DNA from 4 places in the Pseudoalteromonas 'SMAR' genome. Region 4 is predicted to be linked to each of the others. Evidence: predicted binding sites of a transcription regulator. Region 4 holds the regulator's gene; each other region holds the start of a gene.
The links. Region 4 encodes FliA, which starts transcription of late flagellar genes. Its sites were predicted from a motif close to CTAAAGNTNNNNNNNNNNNNGCCGATA; they were not measured.

Region 1 (4,533 bases), on a different contig from region 4:
TTATTATGCCAAGACAGTGACCAGTTTGTGGTGATTAATGGCGATGTGTTCACGGACTATGACTGCAGCAGTTTAACCGCTTTGCAGTTGGGCAGTGATAGCCCAGGCGAATGTTTAGCGCATATTGTGTTGGTGGAAAACCCAGAACATAACCCTGATGGCGACTTTGCGCTGGCGCATCAGCCTCTGAACAGTAATAAGTACACCTTTGCTGGCATAGGTAAGTATCATCGCGATTTTTTTGGCCATCACACGGCTGAGTTTTTAAAGCTGGGCCCTATGCTTGCAGAAGGCCTTAATAATCATTGCGTCTCAACCGAGCTGTATCTTGGTCAGTGGGATGATATTGGCACCCCAGAGCGTTTGGCGTTGATAAATGACAAAGTAGGAAGGATTTAGCATGTGGGGTAAGTTACTCGGCACCATTTTTGGGTTCTTATTTGGTCGCTGGTTAGGCGCGATTCTAGGCTTTTATCTAGGCCACTTATTTGACCGTGGTTTAAAGCAAGACTTTGACAAAGTAGGCGGCTTTCAAGGGTTTATGAAAGGGGAAGACCTTCACGAACGTCAGGCGCTGTTTTTCTCTAGTTGCTTTGCGGTAATGGGGCATATTGCCAAGTCAAATGGTCGCGTCAGTGAAATTCATATTCAAGCCGCATCAGCATTTATGACCGAAATGGGACTTGAAGGGGAAGAGCGCCGCGAAGCACAACGTGCCTTCAATGCCGGAAAGGCAGCTGACTTTTCGATTAAAGAAGCGGTGGGCGACTTTAAAGAAGCTTTTGCTCGGCGTTATGATTTACGCCAGCTGTTTTTAGAAATTCAAATTCAAATGGCGTTTTGTGATGGCCACGTATCCGATGCTGAGAAAACTTTACTTAAGCAAGTGGCAAAATCCTTAGGCTTTGCTGAAACGCACTTCTTATTTTTATTAAAGCGTTACCAAGCTGAGTTTGAATTCCGTCGCTCGAATGCAACAGGGCAGGGGCAACGCCACAGTGGTCAACGCCAAGCTGCCGCCGATCCGGGCTTGAGTCGCACTCAAGCCTTAGCGGTGCTGGGGTTAAGTGAAGGCGCCAGTGAACGCGAAATTAAAAAGGCATATCGCAAATTGATGGCGCAACACCACCCCGATAAATTGGTATCGCAAGGCTTACCAGAGCACATGATGGAAGTTGCTAAACGCAAGAGCCAAGATATTCAAAGCGCTTACGAGTACCTTAAAAAAGCAAACGCCTGAGGCACGAAACTGGCAACCTAAAGCACCCGTAAAAAGCCCAGTAATTCTTTGCGTAAACGTTGATGCTGAAGCGGATCGGTTTTAACGCCAAATAGCTCGCGTTGGCGGTAGTCGTATTTATTATTACGCAGCGCCCAACGCTTTCTCATGTTGGTACTGTCGACCACACTGGGGTTGTCAAAAGAATAATAGATATCCAGTAATGCTGGGCTCACCAAAGATAAGTTTGCAGCAAGGTGCTTTTGTCGGGCGGCATTAGGCAGTTGTGGACTTATTACCGTCACCGCATCGATTTGCAAGCTCGGTAAGGTAGCTAAGTGCTCTACAAATACGCCCGCGCTGTTACCAAAGGCCACCACCACCAGTTGCTCTTCTGGGCTTTTGCTAAGGGTTTTGTAGAGCGCTTCAAAGCGGCTAATTAGGGCGGTTTTGTAGTCATCAAGGTTGCGCTCACTGACGCCAGTAAGTACTTTGTTGCCTGCTTGCTGATTTTTTTCAGGCGTTGCTGCACCTAGATCTGGGGGCAAAATATCAGCACTGCTGCTTACGGCTGGAGCGGTAATGGTATAGGTGTCAAAGCCGTCATCACTTAAGCGCTGGGCTAAAAAGCTAATGCCACTGCTGTTGAGTGGCGGCGCTAGCATATCGGGAATTAATACCACTGTCCCAGCTTTGGCGGCTGCCATGTAGGGCTGATGAAAAACATAAAAATCCTCGCCTTCTGATTGCAATGTTACAAGCTCAGAGGACTCATAAAAACGTTCGGCATCTTGTTGGTAAAAATGCTCTAGCGACGGCGGATTAATGTGTTCAGCAGCCAGGGCGGTGCCACATAAGCCCCAAACAATAAATAAGAAAACGATGATAATCATAACGTAATAGCATCCACAGACATGATTTTTTATCGGCAACGAAGTGAAAAGCTTTAGCGGTCGCTATTTGGCGTGAAATTACGGTAAGATTAGCGCCATAAAAATACAAAGGAGAGCATGAGTGCAGTATCAAGATAGCAAACGCGACTATCTCTGGATGTTTCTGAAGGGGGCTGGAATGGGCGCTGCTGACGTGGTCCCTGGGGTTTCTGGTGGAACCATTGCTTTTATTACCGGAATTTACGCGCGTTTCTTAGCGGCGATAAAAAGTGTTGATTTAGAGGCCTTGCGGCTGCTCAAACAACAAGGGGTGAAAGCAACTTGGCAGCACATTGATGGCAACTTTTTGACTGCGGTATTCTCTGGCTTAATTGTCAGCGCAGCTTCATTGGCGAAAGTTATTACTTACTTACTGGCCAATTATCAGTTGTTGGTGTGGTCGTTCTTTTTTGGCTTAATTGTGGCGTCGTTTATTCACGTAGCAAAACAAGTGACGCGTTGGCGGCTAATTAATGTCAGTGCTTGCCTAATTGGGGCGGTGATTGCGTTTATTATTACCTCGTTATCGCCAGCAGAAGCCCAGGCTTCACCCATGATGTTCTTCTTATCTGGCACCATTGCCATTTGTGCCATGATTTTACCGGGGATCTCAGGCAGCTTTATATTGCTGTTGCTGGGCATGTATGGCCATGTACTGTTGGCGGTAACCCAGTTACAAGTGTTGTTGATTGGCTTATTTTTATTAGGCTGTGTGGTTGGCTTAATGTCGTTTTCGCGGTTACTTAGTTGGCTATTTAAGCACTATGAACAAGTAACTTTTGCGTTATTATCGGGATTTTTAATTGGTTCCTTAAACCTCTTGTGGCCATGGAAGCAGGTACTCACTACCTATGTTAATTCCAGCGGAGTAGAAAAACCGCTGACACAGGCAAACATTTGGCCATGGCAGTACAGCGAGATTTATGGCCAAGCTCCGCAAACCCTTGATTGTGTGCTGCTGGCGGTCGCCGGTTTGGTGCTTATTCTTGCCATAGAGAAAATTTCTCAGCGCTATTAGATAAAATGGCTCTGCACTACTCGCAGAGCCTGCTGCAATTATGTTTTGGTACGAAACCAACCAGTAACAGATAACCGAGGTCCCTTGGCATAAGGGGCGACATAGGTTACCGAGTGCACTTTTTTGACGTCAAACACCACTAAGGAATTGAACCTAGGTGCGTAGCTGGTGGTTGGGGTACCGTCTCTTTCAAACAGTTGCAGTAATCCACCCCAGTCTGGGTGCCAGTTTTTGCTCACTCCCAATACATAAGCATACACTCGGCCTTCAGACTCAACCACATCGGTATGGCGAGTGAGGTACTGGCCACTAATATAGCGAGTGGCCTGCGCTGAAGTGTGAATGATCTGCTCGCCACTGATTTCTGAGATAAGCTGTTGCAGGGCGGGATTATTGAGGCTCTGATATAACTGGTTTAATGCACTGGGGCTATGTGCTCCAACTGAGTGTCTGCAGTACATAAACCCGAGCCCTCGGGCGGCGTCACTGTAGATATCTTCAAACAGTACTTGGCGCTCTTGCGGAGTAAGTGCTGCAAGTTGCTGATCACTAACTGTTTTTACCGTATTTTGGTGAAATAGTGCGGTATTATAGTCTAACCCGAGCAGGCATTGGTGCAACTGTTCGGCATCGCTGTCTGCTAAGATGTTGTCTATGCGCGCAAAGCCATCGCTAGTTAATTGTTGTTTTAATGAAGCTTGTTGGTGTTGCGTAAGTTGAAGCATTATTTCCTATTGATGGTTTAGTTAGACTTCTGTCCAATGCTGATATTCATTTTACTATGCTAAAGTGACTGTGGCTGAATTGCCATTCTTCTGCACTCATCAATGGGCAAAAAAATGAAAACCACAGGAACACTGTTTTTACTTTGTGCTGGGCTTATGCTCCTACCATTTAAGACGCTAGCAGCACAAGGAACCCTAGATCTCACTGACTCCACCTTAGGCATGCTTTGTATTATTGTGTTTGTTTTAGCATATACCTTAGTGATGTTGGAGGAGAAACTCCACATGCGCAAGTCTAAACCGGTTCTGGTCGCGGCTGGTTTGATTTGGCTCATGATCGGCGCGTTTTATGTTAATCAGGGCCAGCCAGATGTCACCGAGCACGCCTTTCGCCATAACTTGTTAGAATTTGCCGAGCTAATGCTGTTTTTACTGGTGGCCATGACCTATATCAATGCTCTAGAAGAGCGGCGTCTATTCGATGCCCTGCGGGCATGGATGATCCAAAAAGGCTTTAGCTATCAAAATCTTTTTTGGATCACCGGTTTCTTATCCTTTTTTATTTCTCCCATTGCCGATAACTTAACTACGGCATTACTGATGTGTGCGGTGGTGATGAAAGTGGCTGAAGGTGACAGG
Region 2 (4,533 bases), on a different contig from region 4:
GGCCAAGTTATTAAAAGTGATACACAACAAGAACAACAAGCTAACTTATCTACCACCACATTATACGTCGGTAATTTACCTTACCGAGCGAATGAGCACGTGGTTCGGGAGCTTTTTGAACAACAGGGCCAAGTTTTTTCTGTGCGATTACTAAAAGATAAAAATACAGGTAAGCGCAGAGGCTTTGGCTTTGTCGAAATGGCAGAATCAGACGCTGACAAAGCGATTTCTCAGTTAAATGAGCAAGAGTTCCAGCAGCGTACGTTGAAAGTAAGAAAAGCCAAACAAAAACCGGAAAAAGAGCCTAGTCACTCTCCAGCTTAATGTAGTTGATGGCTTTTTGGCTTTGTTCGATAGGTGCAGTGGCATAGTAATCTATATCACTCGCACCTACTATCCTTCCAACCTCTTCTGACAGCAATACATAATCATCAGCCAATAGGCTTGCCGCTCTTCTGGCAATGGCATTACCGGAATCAATTAACTGCATACTCGTCGGCAATAGTTTCTTTAACGCTGGTGCTAGTAATGGAAAGTGCGTGCACCCTAACACTAATCGGTCTACCTCTTTGGGTATATTGATATTATATAATTCCCGCTGAAGCTCAGCACAATTAATCTCACCGTTCCAAAATAGTTGTTCAGCAATTCTGACCAGTTCAGTTGAGTGAAGAGCGGTCACTTTGCAATCACCTGCAAAGTCGGTAATAAGCTTTTTGGTGTAGGCGTTATTCGAAGTCGCAGGTGTCGCTAACAGTGCAATATGCTTAGTTTGAGAGGTTGCTGCAGCCGGCTTTATGGCGGGTACTACGCCAATGACGGGAACATTAGCATAACGGCGTGCTTCTTCTAAGGCATATGTGGAAGCCGTATTACAGGCAATAATGATCATATCAACTTGGTTTAAGGCTTGATTTTGCCAAACGATAAGCTGCCGTATTCTGGCTTTAATTACCTCTTGTGGCTGTAAGCCATAAGGCAAAAGAGCGTTGTCCATAACATAACTAAAATGAGCATCACCGATCTGCGTGCGCACTTCATTCAATACGCTCGTTCCACCCACTCCTGAATCAAATACTAATATGTGTGGCAAACTTCAACTCCCATAACCCTAGGCGCTGAAGTTTGCCACGACTTACTAATAAAATAAACTAGCTAGTTTGCTGCTGTTGCTCTGCGTTCGCGTCATTGAGCTTGTTAAAGAAGCTGCTGGCATAGTTTAAGAACTCGTTAAGTCGTGTTTGCCCTTGGTTCATCCACGCCATAATATCTGGTATTTGCTCTTGAGCATTAAACTTCTTAGCTTGCTCTTGAATGGTGGCCAGTTGATCATTCAGTGGTGCAAACGCCTTTTCCAACTCTTTCATTGGGTTGCTTTGCTGATATTGCGCAATCGCGGCACTGGTTTTACTTTGCTTTAAATCCATAGTGAAGTTGGTGATCTGATCCGATCCCAAGCTCAATGATTTGGCCATATCAAAGGCGCTGTCGTACTCGCCGGCAAAAAAGGCATTACTGACATCGCGAATATCTTTCATCATGTCGTTGATGGCTTGCTGTTCGTCTTCATTCAACTCACCATTAACTTCAATTGAAAAACTGACTTGTTGCGACGATTTAATGCCATAAGCCATACCTTGATCATTGCCCTTTTGCGCAACGCTGGCAGCGCGGCCTTGAGAGTATGCATCAGAGAAAGAAATCACCACTTCGTCGCCTTCGGCAGTAGTAAAAGCATATTCTGCTTGATTGGATAAGCTGGCAAACTGTGCGGCACTGACTGCCATCGCTTGCGGTGACTTTTCTTCAAACAAGGACTTTTCAAATTCATCCAACCCAGAAAAGATCCCTTCTTTTGACTGCGCAATGCCCTCTTCGATGTCGCTATTAAACGCTCCCATGCCCTTGAGTTCCTCGCTGGCCTCATCGATCCCTTGCTGTACACCTTTACGAGCATCGCTCAGCATTGACTTTAAAGCGTCGTCACTTTCGCCATTGGCTTGCGCTTTCTTAACCGCCCCTTGAACAAACTCCAAGACATTTTTAACAATGGCCTCAAAATCAAAAAGCGGCTTGTCTTTTTTGTCTTGAGCGGGTTTCTCGATCCCCAGCTTTTCAGCTAGCTTATCGTCTAATAACTTAGCAGCCAGTTTTGATTTATCGCCGGCGTAATTGTCAGTGTTAAGTTGTATATTTGGTCCAGTTCCTTTGCTTTTACCAGGCTTATGCTGCATTGCTGGGTTAAGCAACTGGTGTAATTGCCCTATTTTCATGGTTTGCCCTCCACATTATCTAGCTCTAATTATCGGCACAGAACTAAAAAGCTGTAGTAATATGTGCAAAAAAACATCAACTCCGTATAGACAACAATGCTAGACTGGACAAATTAGCAACGCTCCCTACAATAGCGCCTCTTAATTCAACATAGATGGTTTTAGCATGGCTGTAATAAAAATCGATGACTCTACCTATGCGCAACAGTTAAGCGAAAAAGCTCAACGTATCAGCGCGCAATTCGCTAAATTTAATGCTCCGGAGCTTGAGGTGTTCGAGTCTGCACCGCGCCATTACCGCCAACGCTGTGAGTTTCGAGTCTGGCATGACGGTGACGATCTGTTCCACATCATGTTTGATCAACAAACTAAAGAAAAAATACGTGTTGATAGCTTTGACCCAGGCGCCCCGTTAGTCAATGAAATGATGCAGGTGATGATCGCGAAATTAAAGCATAACGAAATCTTGCGTCGTAAGCTGTTTCAAATTGATTACCTAACCACACTCAGCGGTGAGGTACTAATTAGCTTGCTTTATCACAAGCAACTCGATGAGCAATGGCAGCAAGAAATGAATGCACTGCGCGATGAGTTACAACAGCAGTACAAGGTTGACTTTATTGGCCGTGCAAGAAAGCAAAAAGTGGTGTTTGGCAATGACTTTGTTATTGAGTCACTGACGGTGAACGGCAAGCGTTATGTGTATCAGCAGGTAGAAAACAGCTTTACCCAGCCCAATGCCGAGGTCAATGAAAAAATGTTAGCTTGGGCACAGTCGATCAGTCAGCCATTAAGCAACGATTTACTCGAGCTGTATTGCGGCAACGGTAATTTTTCCATTGCCTTAGCTGAGCATTTCAACCGCGTCCTGGCTACTGAAATATCAAAGTCTTCAGTGAAGTCGGCGCAATTTAATATTGCCGAAAACCAAGTTGAAAACTTAGACATTATTCGCATGTCGAGTGAAGAGTTTACCCAAGCCATGCAAGGGCAGAAGTTTTCACGCCTGAAAGACATTGATTTGTCTTCCTACAATTGCCAAACCATTTTGGTTGATCCACCCCGTGCAGGTATGGATGAACTCACTTGTCGCTTAGTCAGTAATTATGACAATATTATTTATATTTCCTGTAATCCAGACACACTGGAGCGCGACTTAGAGTTATTGTGCCAAAGCCATAAAATAGCACGTATGGCGATTTTCGATCAGTTCCCTTACACCCATCATATTGAATCCGGTGTCTATCTAGTTAGGAAGTAGTCGTAGTTGGCTTAGCTAAATAAAAAACCCCGCATCGCGATGCGGGGTTTTTTATTTGACTCAATCAGTTATGTATTGAGCCTGTTGTTCTACTAAAGCAATTATTTCTTAGCAAGGTAGTTGACTAACGCTGCAATTTTCTCAGGCGTTGTGGTGTTTGATTCACGTAACAACAACTTATACTTACCGTTAACGATAAAAGTCGGTACCCCAGTTAGCGCGCCTTTCTGAGTTAAGTTTTGCTGCATACGCTGCATTTTTGAGGTTTTTGTGCGTACGGCAAAGCTGGCATAAAGCTTATCGAACTTCTCACCATCAACACCTTGTGCTACAAAAATGTCCTTAACATCAGCTAATTCGTTGATTTTTCCACGCTTGCCATGAATGTGATTAAACAGTGCAGCCACAATTTTATCTTTTTGCGGTAGAACAGATGCAGTTGCTAATGCCTGTGCCAGTACTTGTTGTACTTCTGGGTCTCTAGGACCGACAAAATCAATATGGCTTTTTTTCAGGGTCACCGTTTCATCGAGCTGCGGCTTAATGTCTGCCAGCATATTTTCCATGGAATTACAGGCTGGACAGTAAAACGAAAAATACTCCATAAGCTCAGGCTTTCTGGTTGCACGTTCTGCTACCACTTCATAGTGAACTCCTTCTTCATAAGGGGCTGCTTGTGCTGTTAATGGCAACATCAAAGCGATGGCCAAACCTTTGATTAATTTCAACATTAGTTACTTCTCCAGTCCTTATTTTTCTAATAGGTAAGCAATAAGCTCATCAAGTTGTGCTTGGCTTTCAATCCCCTGCATGATGATGCGATACTTATCATTAACGATGAAAGTCGGCACCCCTTTTAATGCGCCTAACTCTGAATATTTTTCTTGTGCTTTTTGCATATTATTCTCAGCACTGATCACCGGCATGCTGGCCACAGCGGCTTCGAATTTCTCTGCAGCAATACCGTTTACCGCTAAAAGTGCTTTAACGTCTTTAATG
Region 3 (4,533 bases), on a different contig from region 4:
CACCCAATTCCGCACGCTTTTTGTCTACAACAGCGATCATCGCATCCATACCGGCAAGTACTGCCTGAGCATTCGCTTGTGAAGAAACACTGATATCGTCAGCTTTAAATACATCCGCGAAGGTATAATCACCTGCGGTTGCTGTTGCTGCAACTGTATCAATTCCACTCAGGTTTGAAGCCAGCGTTGCATCACTAATAGTCGATGCTACCCCAGCGATACCAGATAAAGTAAAGCCTCCATCAGCTTCAATAGAGTTTGCAGCAGCTGTACCACCCACAGTCTTCATACTGAAACCAATAGTCTGAACAGCATCAGCCCCAACTTGAAAGCTTGCGTCATAAGTACCATCTAACAGGTTTTGACCACCAAAGGTCGTGTCTTTCGCAACACGGTTAACTTCTGAAGATAATAACTGTATCTCTTCTTGTAGAGCTAAACGGTCTTCGTCGGTATTTGAGCCGTTAGAAGCTTGCTGTGCGAGAGTACGTATACGTTGAAACATTGAGGTAACCTCATCCAGTGCCCCTTCAGCAGTTTGTGCCAAAGAAATACCGTCATTAGCATTTCTGTTACCCTGATTTAAACCATTAACTTGACTTGTTAAACGATTAGCAATCTGCATGCCTGCAGCATCATCTTTAGCGCTGTTAATCCGCAGGCCGGAAGATAAGCGTTCGAATGAAGTATCAAGTGAATTGCCAGATTTCATTAACTGACGCTGTGCGTTCAATGAACTCACATTAGTATTTACATATAAAGCCATAATAGCCTCCGCTTTATCAATTGTTCACGAAGCATCGGGATACCCCTACCCTTCAACTTCGATGGGTTAGAGTCCTACAGTTATAGTTCTCTAACTCATCTATCGACTGATAAAAAGAAAGCTTTAGTAACTTTGTTAAAATATATCGCTCTTAGCCTTGTAATAAACTTAGTGCTGCTTGAGGCCTTTGGTTAGCTTGTCCTAAAATTGTCTGACTGGCTTGTTGTAAAATCTGGTTTTTTGTTAGCTTAGCTGTTTCAGCTGCAAAGTCAGCGTCTTTTATGCGAGATTTCGCAGCACTTAAGTTCTCAGAAATATTGGCTTGGTTTCGAATTGTTGATTGAAAACGATTTTGTACCGCACCTAATTCTGCTCTTTTTTTATCTACTACTGCAATTAATGCATCCATTCCTGCAAAAACAGCCTGAGCATTAACTTGCGACGACACACTTATATCACCAGCCGTAAAGACATCTTCAAAAGTGAAGTTTCCAGCTACAGCAGTCGATGCAACTGAATCTATACCGCTAAGGTTTGATGCTAGAGAGCCGCCGCTAACTGTTGAAGCAACCCCTGCAATACCTGATAAAGTAAAACCGCCATTGCCCTCCAATGAGTTTGCTGCTGCTGAGCCACCGACAGTTTTCATACTAAAACCGATAGTCTGAACAGCATCAGCTCCCACCTGAAAATTTGCCTCATAAGTTCCATCGAGTAAATTCTGCCCACCGAATGTAGTATCAGTAGCAACGCGATTAACCTCGGCAGAAAGCTGTTGAATCTCTTCTTGAATGGCAAGTCTATCCTCATCAGTGTTAGAACCATTAGCAGCCTGTTGTGAAAGAGTTCTTATTCGCTGAAACATCGACGTAATCTCGTCCATTGCACCTTCAGCTGTCTGCGCCAAAGAAATACCATCGTTTGCATTTCGGTTGCCTTGATTTAGTCCCATGATTTGAGACTGGAGGCGATCAGATATCTGCAAACCTGCCGCATCATCTGCTGCGCTATTGATTCGCATACCTGATGATAAACGCTTAAATGAAGTATCTAGTTCATTACCTGAATTAGTCAGTTGTCTCTGAGCATTAATAGAACTGACGTTAGTATTAACATATAAAGCCATAACTCACTCTCTTTCTTGTCAAATCAATTATCTAATTGATAGATAGTTCAATGACAAAGCGGCATGTATGCATCAGGGTTATTTCCTACAAAGGCAACCAATTGCCACTTTGACGCCAAATTTTTTATCTGATCAAGATACTGCAATTAGCGATCCAACTTTTAAAATATTAAGGGTTAATATTTTGAGAATGACCTTTATACAAGTATTTATGAAGCTTGAGAGGTATTTGGGAGTTAAAGAAAAAGAGGCTTTCGCCTCTTTTTAAATAGTTTGAGAGTGAGTGTCATTTTTTTAGCACAATACTGGCACGCATTGTGCTTTAATAAACGTGTTCATATTGTTTATGAACGCAATTGGATTTTAAGCTCCTCCGCTTTATCATCCAATTTGGTGCCTAGGCAAATACCCCATTCGGCCTAGGCACCTTTTACTTACCTTCCTAGCGATTATCCAAGAAGACTTAAAGCAGCCTGTGGACGCTGGTTAGCCTGACTTAAGATGGTTTGGCTAGCCTGTTGAAGGATCTGCATTTTAGTTAAGTTTGCTGTTTCCTGTGCAAAGTCTGTATCCTTGATACGAGATTTAGCAGCGGATAAGTTTTCCGAGATATTAGCTTGGTTTCGAATAGTTGATTGAAAACGGTTTTGTACCGCACCAAGCTCCGCACGCTTTTTGTCTACAACAGCAATCATTGCATCCATACCAGCAAGAACGGCTTGAGCATTTGCTTGTGAAGAAACACTGATGTCATCCGCTGTAAATACATCAGCGAAGGTATAGTCACCCGCGGTTGCAGTTGATGCTACAGTATCAATTCCGCTCAGGTTTGAAGCCAGCGTTCCATCACTAATAGTCGATGCTACCCCTGCAATACCAGATAAAGTAAAGCCTCCATCAGCTTCAATTGAATTTGCAGCAGCTGTTCCTCCGACGGTTTTCATGCTGAAACCTATCGTCTGGACAGCATCTGCACCGACCTGGAAACTCGCTTCATAACTGCCATCTAGTAGGTTTTGACCGCCAAAGGTCGTGTCTTTCGCAACACGGTTAACTTCCAAAGATAAAGACTGTATCTCTTCTTGTATTGCTAAGCGATCTTCGTCAGTGTTTGAACCGTTAGCTGCTTGTTGTGCCAGTGTACGAATTCGCTGGAACATTGAAGTTACCTCATCCAACGCACCTTCAGCAGTTTGCGCTAGTGAGATACCGTCGTTCGCGTTACGGTTACCTTGGTTAAGACCATTGATTTGTGAAGTCAAACGGTCTGAAATTTGTAGGCCTGCAGCATCATCAGCAGCGCTGTTGATACGGAAGCCTGAGGATAGACGTTGAAATGAAGTATCTAGTGAGTTACCAGATTGCATTAATTGTCTTTGTGCGTTCAATGAACTTACGTTAGTATTTACATAAAGTGCCATGATGACTCTCCCACTTTAAATCGAGTATTACACTCTCAAACTTAGATTCTTTTCCACCCTTCAAGTGTTTTTCACTCTCCGGCTTGGTTAATTAAGTTATCGGTAAGCAAAAATATTCCTTTAGTATTTTTTTAAAAAAAATACTAAGCTACTGATTTTATGTAGGTTAAACTTATTTTAGTCACTCAGCGGCAAAACTTTGACATCATCACTTTAGTTATTTAAAGCCATGACAATGCTATTTACTTTCTGATACTTAGGTAGCTTTTTGCTAGATAAGGAGAGTAAAAGAAAAGCAGCCTAAATAGGCTGCTTATTTAACGGATATAGTCAAGAAGGGATAAATTGGATAAACGACCAAATGTTGCTTGCGAAGCCTGCAAAGCCGTTTCGTGTTTGGTCAGCTCAGATATTGCCGAATAATAGTCCACTTCTATCAACTCAGCTTTATTGGCTTTATTGTTAACGTCCAAGTCTGCATTCGACTGTGAAACTAGCTTTGCCGCATTTAACCGCCCACCAAGACCTGCTTGTGCACTAGAGACTTCGATCTTAGCGTTATCCAGTCCGGTTATGCCGGTCGCAAGCATCTGCTTGTAATCCTCTCCAGTGACGCTTGGGTCACGCAGTGCAGTGATCATGCCCTCCAGGGTATTAAGGACATTTTCTTTTTGTGGTTTTTCCAAGTCAAAGCTGATCTGTCCAGGCGCCGCGCCTTGATAGTTAAATTCCATACCAGCGACTTTGACTTTATTTCCTTCAAAGCTGCCAGTTGAAATGACTGTGCCACCTTGTTCAAGTTGGTAGGTGTTAGGTGTACCAGCACTGACCACTAAATCAAAAGTATTGGCGCCGGCACCTGCCGCGGGATCAGCATTATAGTTATCTTGATGAAACTTATCGAATACACCTTGCTGATCGACATAAACGCTGGCGGAGGTGATCCCCCCAGTGACCGTTCCGGTATTTGAGACCACATTTAAACGCTTTTTAGCACTTTCAAAAACGTCAAAGCCGTTGTCGCTTGAGCGCAGCTCAACACTTTCCGACAGACGGATTTTGTGCTGTCCTTGATCGCCGCCATATTCATACTTGCCTGTTGAACTATTGAAGCTGTATGTTTGAGTGTCGTCTTGATAGCCAGAAAAAATGTATTTGCCATCTTCGGTTTTAGAGTTCATCAAATCCAAAATGGTACTTTGTATGGCTTCGAGCTCGTC
Region 4 (4,533 bases):
ATAGCTTAGAAGCCTTGTTAGAGCGTCAAGCTCCACGGCCACGTTCACCAGAATTGGCGTCAATGTTTTCACAGTCCGGCATTGATACTGAACAAATGTTGGCGACAAAGCAAGAGCCTCAGCGTCAACCACAGCGCTCAGCTCAACCGAGTTATCACAGCAAGCCGCAACCAAGTCGCCAATCTTTTGACTTTGAAGACGATGACTTTGCCGAGCCGCAAAGCTGGTCGGAATCGGATGACTTAGACAGTGGTTTTGGCGATGAGCCAGCGCCAAATAAGCGCGCTAAGGGCGATGAAATGAGCGACATGCGTGAAGAAATGAATGCCATTCGTCAGCTTCTAGAGCATCAAGTTTCAGGATTAATGAAACAAGAAATGGCGCGCCGCGATCCAACTCGTGCATGCTTAGTTGACCGCCTAGAAGGTATGGGGATTGATAAAGATGTGGCAGAGCAAATGGCCTGCTTTATCCCCGATGATGTGTCACGCAAAGAAGCCTGGAACTCACTACTAAACATGGTGATCAACCAAATGCATACCACCAATAACGATATTTTACGTCAAGGTGGAGTGTTTGCCATGGTGGGCCCTACAGGTGTTGGTAAAACTACCACAGTAGCGAAGTTAGCTGCTCTGGGGGCACAAAAGTATGGTGCCGATAAAGTTGCCCTGATCACTACTGATACCTACAGAATTGGCGCGTACGAGCAACTTGCCACCTATGGCCGCATCATTGGTTGTCCAGTAAAACAAGTAAAAGATGCCAACGAACTTGCAGAAGTGCTTTATCATTTACGCAATAAGCGTCTAGTATTAATAGATACAGCCGGAATGAGCCAAAGAGATTTGCGCTTAACTGAGCAGTTGAATACACTTATGCGCAGTGCTCGCGTGGATATTCGTAGTTATCTTGTATTGAGTGCTACAGCGCAAATGAACGTGCTACAAGAAACCGTAAGACACTTCAAAAAAGTAAATTTAAGTGGCTGTATTTTCACAAAACTTGATGAAAGTCTAAGTTTGGGCGAGATTATTAGTATTGCGATTCAAAATCGCTTGCCAATAGGGTATCTTACTAACGGTCAGCGAGTGCCAGAAGACATTCGCGTCGCAAATGCTCAAAAGCTAGTCAGAAAAGCGGAGCAATTGTATTTAAAAAGAATAAAAGCACAGCACTCTCGACGTGTACCTGTAGCGTCAGAGTCAGTAGGAATGTATGATTAACACAGTTTTAGATCAAGCAAGTGGCCTGCGAAAAATGAGTCAAAGTAGCAACCAAGGTGTAAAAGTGATAGCCGTTACCGGTGGTAAAGGAGGCGTTGGCAAAACCAATGTTTCATTAAACACGGCCATCGCAATGGGACAGCAGGGCCAGCGAGTACTGGTGTTGGACGCCGACTTAGGCTTGGCAAACTGTGATGTCATGTTAGGCCTTAGGGTTGAGAAGAACTTATCTCATGTGTTATCAGGTGAGTGCGAATTAGAAGAAATTTTAGTGGAAGGCCCCGCTGGGATTAAAATTGTGCCAGCCACTTCAGGCTCGCAAAACATGGTTGAGCTTACCCCCGCGGAACATGCCGGCTTAATTCGAGCATTCAGTGAGCTTGATAGCCACTTTGACGTATTAATTGTTGACACCGCCGCAGGTATTTCTGACATGGTGTTAAGCTTTTCTCGCGCTGCCCAAGATGTGGTTGTGGTGGTGTGTGACGAACCTACCTCCATTACGGATGCATATGCACTCATCAAAGTGCTTAGTCGTGAGCATGGTGTCTATCGTTTTAAAATTGTTGCCAATATGGTGCGTAGCTTGCGTGAAGGACAAGAGTTGTTTGCTAAACTCTCCAAAGTAACAGATCGATTTTTAGATGTAGCCCTAGAGCTAGTGGCAACCGTGCCATTCGATGAAAACATGCGAAAATCGTCGCGGCGACAAAAGGCCATCGTCGATTTATTTCCAAGCTCACCAGCAGCTGTGGCAATTAAAGGATTGGCATCGAAAGCGGTTAAATGGCCAGTTCCACATCAACCTTCCGGTCATTTAGAATTTTTTATTGAGCAATTAGTGAATGGGTAATTATGGCTTCACCGGTCAATAGGGCGGCGGGATATCAAACTTCAGACCACATCCACAAAGTGGTCGAACGGCATGCTCCACTGGTAAAAAAAGTGGCTTGTCATCTTATTGCTCGACTTCCGGCTAGCGTGCAACTGGATGATTTAATCCAGTCTGGCATGATTGGATTAATTGAAGCCACAAAAAATTTTGATGCCAGTAAAGGGGCCAGCTTTGAAACCTTTGCTGGCATTCGTATTCGTGGCGCTATGCTGGATGAAATGCGGCGTGGTGACTGGGCACCTCGTTCGGTTCATAAGAATAGCCGGATGGTAGCTGAAGCCATATCAGAACTCGAAGCAAGCCTCGGGCGAGAGCCAAAAGACACTGAAATAGCTGAAAAACTTGATATTACGCTAGATGAGTACCATCATATTTTACATGATGTAAATGCCAGCAAAGTCATAGGAATTGAGGATTTAGGGGTAGATGAGGATGTTATAACCCCTGCCAACAGTGACTTTGCGCTAGACAAACCGTTTAATAACGTTAAAAATGAACGTTTTAATTCGTCATTATTGGAAGCGATAAAATCATTACCAGAGCGCGACGCTTTGGTATTATCACTTTACTACAACGACGAAATGAATTTAAAAGAGATTGGCGCCATTCTCGATGTCAGTGAATCTCGAGTAAGTCAAATTCACGGTCAGGCAATGATTAAGCTAAAAGCAAAAATCAATGACTGGATAAATTAAAGTAAATAAATAGTTGGGTTCGAACCTCACTGGAGGAAGTTTTGGATAAGAACATGAAAATTCTCGTGGTTGATGATTTCTCTACTATGAGAAGAATAATCAAAAACCTATTAAGAGATTTAGGCTTTACCAATGTTCAAGAAGCTGATGATGGTAGTACAGCACTTCCGATGCTACAAAATCAGGAGTTTGACTTTGTAGTCACTGATTGGAATATGCCAGGAATGCAGGGCATCGACCTGCTGCGCGCCATTCGTGCAGATGAGAAGTTAAAACACATTCCAGTGCTAATGGTAACGGCGGAAGCAAAGAAAGAGCAGATCGTAGCGGCGGCGCAAGCTGGGGTTAATGGCTACATCGTTAAACCGTTCACAGCAGGTACACTAAAGACCAAGCTTGAAAAAGTATTTGAGCGGTTAGGCTAACAGCAAGGGGGAATGGCCTATGTCTGTGAATGCTGCGCCTCAAATCACACTTGAACAAGCAAAACAGCTAGTAGAGTATCTCGAGCAAGGTGAGCAAGAAAAAGCTGACCAACTTATTTTAGAGGCTGCAAATAAAGAGCAATCAGAGCTTTTCGCTGAGGTCGGTAAGTTGACTCGTCAACTTCATGAGTCGTTAAAAAACTTCGAGCTAGATACGCGACTGGCTGACCTGACCACAGAGGCCATACCGGATGCCAAGCAACGTTTAAATTACGTCATGGAACTGACGGAGAGCGCTGCCAACAAAACCATGGACGCGGTGGAAGAAAGTTTGCCATTAGCACAAGATTTGGCCGAAGAAATAGCACAAATAAAGCCCACATGGGATCGTCTAATGAATCGAGATATCGAGCTTGGCGAATTTAAATCTCTGTGTCACGATCTTGACAGCTTTATGCAGTCGTCTAAAACCCGTACCGATGAACTACAAAGCTTGATGACCAATGTGTTGATGGCCCAAGATTATCAAGATTTGACGGGCCAGGTAATTCGACGCGTTATTGAGCTGGTAAGAGAAGTCGAAGACAGTCTCATTAACCTATTAACTGTGTTCAGCAATGGCGATGAAGAACAGTTACGGGCACAAACGAAAGAAAATGAAGTAAAAACATCAGAGACTGTTAATGAATTGTCTGGGCCTGAAGGCCCTATTATTGATGCTGAATCGCGAGATGACGTGGTATCAGGTCAAGATGAAGTCGATGACTTGTTATCTAGTTTAGGCTTCTAGTTGGAGAATGAGAGTATGAGCTTTGAAGTCGATGAAGATATCCTCCAGGACTTTCTAGTTGAAGCGGGTGAAATTCTAGAGTTACTATCAGAACAGCTTGTAGAACTAGAAAACAATCCTGAAGATAAGGAACTTCTCAACGCAATTTTCCGTGGCTTCCATACCGTGAAAGGGGGAGCTGGGTTCTTAGGCATGACAGAACTTGTCGATGCCTGCCATGGTGCGGAAAACGTGTTTGATACCTTGCGACAAGGCCAAAGAACAGTCACCTCTGAATTAATGGACGTTATCTTGCAATCGCTTGATACCATTAATGAGATGTTTTCGTGTATTCAAAGTCGTGAGGAACCAGAAGCGGCTGATCCAGAGTTACTGAAAACGCTACATAAGCTCAGCCAACCAGAGTCAGAAGATGAAGCTGCCGAAGAAGCGCCAGCTGCAGCAGCTGATCCCGAGCCTGAACCAGACCCAGAGCCTGAGAGCCCATCTGTTAGTGCAGACG

Region 1: ACNKW2_RS05890 (DUF3530 family protein) is a predicted target of FliA. The motif match lies at 2,143-2,169, and genes of this name have one in related genera.
Region 2: ACNKW2_RS12960 (DUF5610 domain-containing protein) is a predicted target of FliA. The motif match lies at 2,304-2,330, and genes of this name have one in related genera.
Region 3: ACNKW2_RS12060 (flagellin N-terminal helical domain-containing protein) is a predicted target of FliA. The motif match lies at 3,411-3,437, and genes of this name have one in related genera.

What each region holds. Positions count from the first base shown of each region.
Region 1 covers NZ_JBLWMW010000009.1:31,328-35,860, reverse strand. The annotation lists gene murU (N-acetylmuramate alpha-1-phosphate uridylyltransferase MurU) at 1-399, shown strand, start outside; gene djlA (co-chaperone DjlA) at 401-1,240, shown strand; gene ACNKW2_RS05890 (DUF3530 family protein) at 1,258-2,112, opposite strand; gene ACNKW2_RS05885 (polyprenyl-phosphate transporter) at 2,234-3,169, shown strand; gene ACNKW2_RS05880 (2OG-Fe(II) oxygenase) at 3,208-3,894, opposite strand; gene nhaD (sodium:proton antiporter NhaD) at 4,051-4,533, shown strand, end outside.
Region 2 covers NZ_JBLWMW010000030.1:384-4,916, forward strand. The annotation lists gene ACNKW2_RS12950 (RNA recognition motif domain-containing protein) at 1-324, shown strand, start outside; gene murI (glutamate racemase) at 305-1,093, opposite strand; gene ACNKW2_RS12960 (DUF5610 domain-containing protein) at 1,152-2,273, opposite strand; gene trmA (tRNA (uridine(54)-C5)-methyltransferase TrmA) at 2,440-3,534, shown strand; gene ACNKW2_RS12970 (thiol:disulfide interchange protein DsbA/DsbL) at 3,636-4,265, opposite strand; gene ACNKW2_RS12975 (thiol:disulfide interchange protein DsbA/DsbL) at 4,284-4,533, opposite strand, start outside.
Region 3 covers NZ_JBLWMW010000026.1:54,087-58,619, reverse strand. The annotation lists gene ACNKW2_RS12070 (flagellin N-terminal helical domain-containing protein) at 1-766, opposite strand, end outside; gene ACNKW2_RS12065 (flagellin N-terminal helical domain-containing protein) at 918-1,892, opposite strand; gene ACNKW2_RS12060 (flagellin N-terminal helical domain-containing protein) at 2,342-3,313, opposite strand; gene flgL (flagellar hook-associated protein FlgL) at 3,631-4,533, opposite strand, start outside.
Region 4 covers NZ_JBLWMW010000010.1:39,158-43,690, forward strand. The annotation lists gene flhF (flagellar biosynthesis GTPase FlhF) at 1-1,226, shown strand, start outside; gene ACNKW2_RS06380 (MinD/ParA family protein) at 1,219-2,079, shown strand; gene ACNKW2_RS06385 (RNA polymerase sigma factor FliA) at 2,082-2,816, shown strand; gene cheY (chemotaxis response regulator CheY) at 2,858-3,241, shown strand; gene ACNKW2_RS06395 (protein phosphatase CheZ) at 3,261-4,031, shown strand; gene ACNKW2_RS06400 (chemotaxis protein CheW) at 4,047-4,533, shown strand, end outside.